Regions from separate parts of the Ureibacillus thermosphaericus genome, predicted to be linked through region 1. Evidence: riboswitches for the same ligand, from Rfam matches in the RefSeq annotation. Region 1 holds a riboswitch; the other holds the start of a gene.
The links. A riboswitch is a leader RNA that binds a small molecule or an ion and turns the genes downstream of it on or off. The one in region 1 is predicted to bind FMN.

Region 2: it holds a riboswitch for FMN, as region 1 does, so the genes downstream of both, UtA1_RS09125 (ECF transporter S component) here and ribE (riboflavin synthase) in region 1, are expected to answer to the same signal.

What each region holds. Positions count from the first base shown of each region.
Region 1 covers NZ_AP018335.1:3,374,077-3,378,714, reverse strand. Annotated here, with positions in the region: gene rlmD (23S rRNA (uracil(1939)-C(5))-methyltransferase RlmD) at 498-1,871, opposite strand; FMN riboswitch at 2,027-2,161, shown strand; gene ribE (riboflavin synthase) at 2,387-3,031, shown strand; gene UtA1_RS16350 (bifunctional 3,4-dihydroxy-2-butanone-4-phosphate synthase/GTP cyclohydrolase II) at 3,046-4,233, shown strand; gene ribH (6,7-dimethyl-8-ribityllumazine synthase) at 4,278-4,638, shown strand, end outside.
Region 2 covers NZ_AP018335.1:1,894,040-1,898,677, forward strand. Annotated here, with positions in the region: gene tnpB (IS200/IS605 family element RNA-guided endonuclease TnpB) at 1-359, shown strand, start outside; FMN riboswitch at 536-670, shown strand; gene UtA1_RS09125 (ECF transporter S component) at 899-1,480, shown strand; gene UtA1_RS09130 (IS4 family transposase) at 1,764-2,879, shown strand; gene UtA1_RS09135 (sodium-dependent transporter) at 3,101-4,447, shown strand; gene UtA1_RS09140 (TlpA disulfide reductase family protein) at 4,498-4,638, shown strand, end outside.

The DNA.
Region 1 (4,638 bases):
CCAGAGATAATAGTCAATCCAGATAAAATAATAGCCAAAGCCAAAAATTCGCATCATCAGAGATGGGATAATAGTCAAATCCAAAGAGATAATAGCCAACTCGTCCGAGATAATAGTCAACCTAGATAAAATAATAGCCAAAGCCAAAAATTCGCTCCAGCAGAGATGAAATAATAGTCAAATTCAAAGGGATAATAGCCAATTCGCCTGAGATAATAGTCAACCTAGATAAAATAATAGCCAAAGCCAAAAATTCTCTCCAGTAGAGATGGGATAATAGTCAAATCAAAAGAGATAATAGCCAACTCGTCCGAGATAATAGTCAATCCAAATAAAATAATAGCCAAAATTTTTATGATCTACATATTTCTTTTTCTATGGGGGTCACATTAAACGCGCCGCTTCGTCGCAATTTATTTGTAACGAAAGTGTTAACGTCAGTTAAAAAAGGAGGTGGCTTAAAATTATTTTTCAGCCGTCCTCCCTTTTTCTAGCACTTATTTTTTTAAAGTTAATTTCGATACTATTTCAACCCGAGCTGTCTGAGGGAACATATCAACTGGTTGGATGTATTCAACGGTGTATAGCCTAGATAATTCTTTTAAATCCCTTGCGAAAGTGGATGGGTTGCAAGAAGTATAGACGAATCGTTTTGGTTTAATTTTTAATACGGTTTTAATAAAATTTGGTGCAAGACCAGTACGAGGTGGATCGACCGTTACAACGTCTGGTACAAATCCTTCTTTCGCCCATTTCTTAAGCCACTCTTCTGCTGGACCGTTATAGTATTTGGCATGAGTAAATCCGTGGTTTTGTGCATTTTTTTTAGCATCTTCAATGGACTCAGGAACGATATCCATTCCACGTACTTCTTTTGCATCTTTTGCAAGCCATAAACCGATAGTTCCGACACCACAATAGGCATCTACAACTGTTTCTTTGCCAGTTAACCCCGCGGCTTTTTTGATTTCATCATATAAAACAACAGTTTGTTTTGGATTGAGTTGGAAAAATGCGCGGGAAGATAAATCAAAAGCAAGTTCTCCTAATTTTTCGTGTATCGTCTCTTTGCCATCAAGTACAATGGTATCATCCCCAAAAATCAAGGAAGTTTTTGAAGGGTTGATATTTTGAGTGATGGAAACAATGCTTGAATCCAAATTTTTTATGCCTTGTATTAATTCCGCTTTTTTAGGAATTTCTTTTTTCGTCGTAACAAGGCATACTTGTGTTTCTCCTGTTTGAATACCTGTACGAACGACAATGGTGCGAACAATTCCTTTTGATTTTCCATCATAGATTGGAATGTTCAGTTTTTGTAAAAGCTTTCGAATGCCGACAGTAATTTTTGTTGTTATAGGATGTTGTACGATGCAATCATTGATATTTAAGAGTTTATTCGTGCCTTCGACGAACAATCCGGCAGAAACATAGCTACCATTTTTTCGTACCTGGAAAGAGCTTTTATTTCGATAATGCCATGGATTGTCCATTCCAATAGTAATACGTATTTCTGCATTTTCAGCAATCTGTGGTACATATTTTTCTAAAGCTTGAATAACGATATCACGCTTTTCTTTTAATTGTCCTTCGTATGATAAGTGTTGTAATTGGCATCCCCCACATTGCTCATAAATTTTGCATGGAGGGGTTATGCGATTTTTTGAAGTTTCTCTAATTCGCACAATTTCCGCCTCCGCAAAATTTTTATGGATTTTTGAAACTTTTGCTGTGACGACTTCACCAGGAAGTGCTCCTTTTACGAATACAACATTCCGCTTGAAAAAGCCGACACCTTCACCATTGATTCCAAGTCGTTTAATTGTTAATGGAAATTTTTGACCGATTTCGATTTGCACTTTTTCAGACATCATTTCACGTCCTTTATTCAATCTTCAAATATTATAGCAATCGAATAAGGATAGGTAAAATTGCATATGTATGATTAGTGCAAGATAATAAATCAAGTTGATTATGTGGATTTTCTCCGAAATAAGTGTTATTGTTATAGATAATTAAATATTTTTATATCCTTCGGGGTCGGGTGAAATTCCCAATCGGCGGTGATGAAGCAATGCTTCTAAGCCCGCGAGCTCTTTTGGAGCAGGATTTGGTGAGAATCCAAAGCCGACAGTGAAAGTCTGGATGGGAGAAGGATGGTTTGTAAAAAATACCCATTAATCGTTAGTTAATGGGCTAGTTTAGTATACCCTTTTTTACATTCTATCTCCCGCATATAAGCGGGAGTTTTTATTTAGGTATACGTGAAAAATTTGCCTGTACACAGGCTTTTTTGTCATGCCTAAAAATTCATCATTCTCCCAACCCCGTTAAGTTTTCGCTTAATGGGGTTTTTGCTTTTATTAAAAGAATGAGGGGGATTTACATGTTTACTGGCTTAATTGAAGACAAAGGAATTGTCACTGCTATTCAAAAAGACGAAAAAAGTATGAAAATCGTTATTCATTCTCCAAAAATTGTGTCAGATGCGTCTTTAGGAGACAGTATTGCTGTCAATGGCGTTTGTCTAACAGTTACTCATTTAACAAAAGATGAAATGACGGTAGATGTCATGCCGGAAACTGTAAAAGCCACAACGATTCATCAGTTAAAAAAAGGAGACTATGTCAATTTAGAAAGGGCAATGGCAGCTGGTGGACGTTTTGGTGGCCATATGGTGTCGGGTCATGTGGATGGAGTAGGAACGATTCGCAGCAAAAAGCCGGTATCCAATGCAGTGTATTACGAAATTGAGATGCCGAAAGAACTGTTAGAACAATGTATTCCTAAAGGATCCATTACGATTGACGGGACAAGTTTGACGATTTTTGGAGTTAGTGATACAAGCGTCACAATTTCTCTCATTCCTCATACGTATTCAGAAACGATTTTAGGAATGAAAGGGATTGGCGATCAAGTGAATATTGAGACGGATATGTTGGGAAAATACGTGTTACATCATTTAAAGAAAATCAATCAAAAAGAAGAATCAAAAATTACGTTAGAATTTTTAACTCAAAATGGATTTTAAGGATGGTGGTTTTAATGTTGAACACAATCGAGGAAGCAATTGAAGATTTGAAAAAGGGGAAAACCATCATCGTTGTGGATGATGAAAATCGGGAAAACGAAGGGGATTTAGTGGCTTTAGCAGAGCATGCAACACCAGAGACCATCAATTTTATGGCGACATACGGCCGAGGTTTAATTTGTACGCCCATCACAGAAGAATTGGCAAAAAAATTGGATTTACATACAATGGTTGCAAATAATACAGACAATCATCAAACAGCATTTACCGTTAGTATCGACCATATTAGCACGACAACAGGCATTAGTGCATATGAGCGTTCAACAACGATTTTAAAAATGATAGATGATGATGCGAAAAAAGAAGATTTTCGCAGACCAGGACATGTTTTTCCGCTTATCGCCAAGAAAAATGGAGTATTGGAAAGACAAGGGCATACAGAGGCTGCAGTTGATCTAGCTAGGATTGCAGGATCATTTCCTGCGGGTGTGATTTGCGAAATTATGGGGGATGACGGAAAAATGTCTCGCCTCGATGATTTATTGAAATTCGCAAAAGTACATGATTTAAAAATTATTTCAATTGAGGAATTAGTTCGTTATCGTTTCCGAAATGAAGTGGTTGTAAGTCGGGCAGCATCAGTAAATATGCCGACAACATTCGGAAATTTTCGAATGATTGGTTATGAAAATGATGTTGATGGATTGGAACATGTGGCTTTAGTAAAAGGGGATATCCATGAAGGAGAAACACCGCTTGTACGAATTCATTCAGCTTGTTTAACGGGAGATGTTTTTCATTCAAAACGTTGCGATTGTGGTCCACAGTTAGAAAAGTCATTAGAGATGATAGAGAAGGAAGGAAAAGGCGTTCTATTATATATGCAACAAGAAGGACGCGGCATCGGATTAATTAATAAGCTCAAAGCATATGCATTACAGGAACAAGGTTTTGATACGGTTGAAGCCAATCTGAAACTTGGGTTTCCTGCAGAGTTGAGAGATTATGCATTAAGTGCACAAATGTTAAAAGACTTAGGCATTACAAAAATTCGATTAATGACGAACAATCCAGAAAAAATTGAAGGTATCGAGAAATATGGCATCCAAGTTGTGGAACGTGTGCCAATTAAAATCGAACCGAATAATGCTAATGCTTTTTATTTAAAAACAAAAAGAGAAAAAATGCATCATTTTATTTAAACAAAGATATTGTATTTACATTTTAGAAGAGGGAGTAGTTGGAAATGGGAAAAATATTTGAAGCAAATTTAGTTGGAACAGGGCTGAAAATTGGCATTGTAGTAGGAAGATTTAACGAATTTATTACAAGTAAATTGCTAGATAGCGCAATGGATGGATTGAAGCGCCATGGAGTGGATGAAGAAAATATTGATGTGGCATGGGTACCGGGTGCTTTTGAAATACCGTTTATTGCAAAACAAATGGCTGAAACTGGCGAGTATGATGCGGTAATCGGTTTAGGAACGGTTATTCGTGGTTCTACAACTCATTACGATTATGTATGTAATGAAGCAGCAAAAGGCATTGCACAAGTTTCTCTGCAAACAAATGTGCCAGTCATTTTCGGAATTGTTACAACGGAAA
Region 2 (4,638 bases), 1.5 Mb from region 1:
ATCAAAGGAAAGATTTTTTACACAAGTTATCCTCTAAAATTATAAACGAAAACCAAGTTATAGTTTTGGAGGACTTAAAGGTAAAGAATATGCAACAAAATCACAGATTAGCAAAAGCAATAAGTGAAGTTTCATGGTCAGAATTTAGAAAGATGTTAGAATACAAAGCTAACTGGTATGGTAGAGAAATAATAATAGCACCACAAAACTATGCATCAAGTCAAATATGTAGTGAATGTGGATATAAAAATGTAGAAGTAAAGAATTTAGCATTAAGAGAATGGAAGTGCCCAAACTGTGGCACTATCCATGATAGAGATATAAATGCATCAAAGAACTTACTAAAATTAGCCATGTAGGTGGTAAAACAGGGGAAGGAACAGCCCTTTGAGCGTGGGTAATCTGGTAACAGAAGTTACCTTGACCACGAAGCCACCACCTCTATAGGTGGGGGGTAGTTCACTACTTCATATTAATTCCTTTACAAATACTCGGAATACTCCTATAATATTACTAAGTTAATAATAAAATAATGATTCATCTTCGGGGCAGGGTGAGATTCCCGACCGGCGGTATTAGAACGGTTGTTCTTAAGCCCGCGAGCTCTTTTTGAGCAGGATTTGGTGAGATTCCAAAGCCGACAGTATAGTCTGGATGGGAGAAGATGAAGGTACGGTCGTTTTTCGTTATGTAACGCAGACACGTGGCAATTATTGTGTTGGAAATTTTTGTATTAATCCAACGCACTATTTTCCTATTCTCTTTTTGTCATGTATAACTTTTCGTGTACCCGTTTTCTCCCTTATGCTAGTTTGGCATAAGGGATTTTAATTTTTAACGAAGTCGACTATGTGCCTTTCTTCTTGCGAGTTGAATCAGCAAAGAGGAGAGAGTGCTAATGAACAAAATGAAATTGCGTTCTTTTGTAACAATCGCAATGCTATCGAGTATTTCATTTATTTTAATGTTTTTAAATTTTCCATTACCGTATTTTCCGGTATTTTTAGAGATTGATTTTAGTGATGTTCCTGCATTGATTGCGGCAATTACGATGGGACCTGTTGCAGGAATTTTAGTTGAATTCATTAAAAATATCTTGAATTGGCTATTTATGGGTGCTCCTACTGGGGTGCCAGTGGGACATATGGCAAACTTTGCAACAGGGATCTTGTTTATCATGCCAGTTTACTATGTATATAAAAGAACTAATTCAGTAAAAGGGTTAATCTTTGGACTGATAGCTGGAACATTTACGATGTCAATTGGCATGAGCATATTAAACTATGTTGCTTTCCTGCCAATGTACACATATTTCTTAGGAATGGGTACATTTGATGTAAAAGAAACTATCGTTCTAGGAATTTTGCCATTTAATATTATCAAAGGTATTTTGTTGATGGTGTTAGTATTGATGTTATTTAGAACGATGAGAAATTGGATTGAAAATCAAAGAGCACAATATTTATTGCAAAAACAATAATAGAACATAGATTATTAGGGGTTTGCTGTTTTGTGCAAACCTCTTTTATTTTGAGTAAATTACGAATACCCTTTTGAAGGAATTGTATGATTACTTACATTATATTTCTGTTCGATCAATATTATAGAAAGTTTATATTGTTTCACTAGCATTGCACTAATTAAATCTGATGATTCAAAATACTAAGAATGTTCAATTTTTTATTGATTTCGAAACAAAAAAATCCTTTACAATGGAAGTACAGGTGGTTCCTGTCCAAATCCAATCGTAAAGGATAAACGTTATGGACAAGAATACACTAATTTCATCATTTGGTAAATGGGTTTCACCCATAAATATTCAAAAACTTAGCGAACAAGTCAAAGAATTGAAACAGGACTATTACACAAAAAAGCTGACAACAGAAGCCTATATTAAACTTTTATTGGTAGCCCAGCTGCTCGAATTTAAGAGCTTAGAGGAAATGAGTGATGCACTTGTAGACGAAGATCTTCAAAAAGCACTCGGATTTGAATCGATAAGTGCCTCTCAGCTATCCCGAAAAAACAATCAGATCAACCCACTAATTCTTGCAAATTTGTTCTTGGATCTTGTTTGGAAAATTCAACGGTACCATTATAAAACCGGAAAGAATATGCCACTGAAAATCATTGATTCAAGTACACTCCCGTTGAATTTGACCAATTATAAATGGGCAAAATTTCGTAAAACAAAAGCTGGTGTAAAGCTACACTTACGGCTCGTTTTCATGGATAAAGACACCGTCTATCCTGAAAAAGCAGTGATTACGACAGCAAAAGAACATGACCGAAATCAACTCGAAGTCCTAGTGGATGATAAAGAAGCCATGTATGTGTTTGACCGCGGTTATGTGGACTATGAACGTTTTGATCGGATGACAGATGATGGCTATTTCTTCGTTTCAAGACTGAAGAAAAACGCAGTCATTCGTGAAGTCTATACATTTTCACTTCCTGATGATTGTCACGTTCTATCCGATAAAATGGTCTACATTGGTACCACACAAAATCGTACTGAAAATGTCTTTCGTCTACTAGAAGTTATGGACACAAAAGGGAACTTACTTCGTTTCATCACCAACCGATTTGATTTAAAACCAGAAGAGATAAGTGATATTTACCGATCTCGCTGGGCTATTGAACTCTTTTTCAAATGGCTCAAGCAACACGTAGAAATTAAGCACTTTTATGGAATGAGTGAAACAGCTATTCAAAATCAAATTTTCTTAGCCCTTATCACGTATTGCTTACATGTTCTCATTCAATTGGAGATGAAAAGTAAGAAATCTCTACTTCGAATTACTCGTTGGTTAAAGAGAGCTCTGTGGAAACCAGCTTATGTTTGGTTGCGAAAATTTGATGGGCGAGCCAGTCCATAATCTCCCTTTTGTCGTTGTCGCTCTGGTTTAACTGTATATATTTACCAAATGGGCAGTGCCACCTTTCTTTAGGTTTTGTCTTTTTGGCACAAATTCACAAAAATTAATTAACAGAAAATTCTAACTATATTTATGCAATGCTAATGATATTGTTTTAAAAAATTGATATGATGTAATCATCATGTTTATTAGTTTAAAGTCATAAAGGAAGGAATTTTACAATGGATCAAAATAAAGGGCAATGGACGAGTAAAATTGGATTTATATTAGCTTCGGCAGGGGCAGCCATTGGACTCGGCGCTATTTGGAAAATGCCTTATGTGACAGGTCAAAGCGGAGGGGGAGCTTTTTTCTTAATCGTTGTTATTTTCACCCTTCTCATAGGATTGCCAATGCTATTATCGGAATATATTATTGGTCGTAGCACTCAAAAAGAAGCAGTAACAGCATATAAATTATTAGCCCCCCATAATCTTCGCTGGTCTTGGATTGGGAAGTTAGGAGTTATCGGTTGCTTTATTATGCTATCCTTTTACAGCGTTGTAGGTGGATGGATATTTATATACAGTGGCGTTTCATTGGTTGGAGGAGTCATTGAGCCGAATACCAATCCAGGAGATTTTTTTAATTATGTTATAGGGACACCATGGATTACGTTGTTAGGTCTTGCACTATTTACTTTAGCAAATGTATTAGTCATTGCATTAGGAGTGCAAAACGGAATTGAAAAAGCCAATAAAGTTATGATGCCGTTATTATTCATTCTATTTATTATTTTAGTAGTACGCGGCTTAACTTTAGATGGAGCAGTGGAAGGGGTAAAATTTTTCCTATGGCCTGATTTTTCAAATATTACTGGGGAATCGTTATTGTTTGCTCTTGGACAGTCCTTTTTTGCACTGGCGGTAGGATTTTCGTGCCTTGTAACTTATAGCTCCTATTTAAAAAAGGAAGTTAGCATACCTCAATCGGCAACATGGGTTGTTGTGTTAACCATTTTGGTTTCATTTCTTGCTGGACTAGCAATTTTCCCAGTTGTCTTTACATTTGGAATGGAGCCAACTGAAGGACCGGGATTATTGTTTATGGTTTTACCTGCTGCTTTTAGTCAAATGGCTTTCGGTGAAGTATTTTTGGCGATGTTTTTGATATTATTTTTATTTGCAACGCTCACTTCATCTTTTAGCATGTATGAGATTATCGTTGCTGCGTTAATTGAGAAATTACATATTCGCCGCACGAAATTAACTGTCATTTTAGGAATCATCGTTTTTATTGTTTCGATTCCATCTGCATTATCTTTCAACTTATTAAGTAATGTGTCAATTTTTAATAAAAGTATTTTTGATGCCACGGATTATCTTGTTTCCAACGTGCTCTTACCTTTAGGAAATATATTAATTGCAATATTTATTGTATATGTGATGGATAAACAATTAGCAAAAAAGGAATTATTGCAAGGAAGCCAAATGGGGGAAGGTTATTATCACGTTTATAGAGCATTGATGACGTATGTTGTTCCGGTTGTGATTATAATTGTGTGCCTTGCAAGACTGTTTGGATTTTGAAACAGCAGCATACATATAGTAAAAATGACAACCGTTATAAGGAAGGTGTTATGGAAAAATCGAAAGTATCCATTTTCTTTCTCTTGCTTATTCTCTGTGCATTCACTTGGACGATTTATTCGAAATTTATAAAGAATGAAAAAGGTCTAGAGGAGTCTTTTACAGAAGACGAGTTTATCGATTTTCTTTAT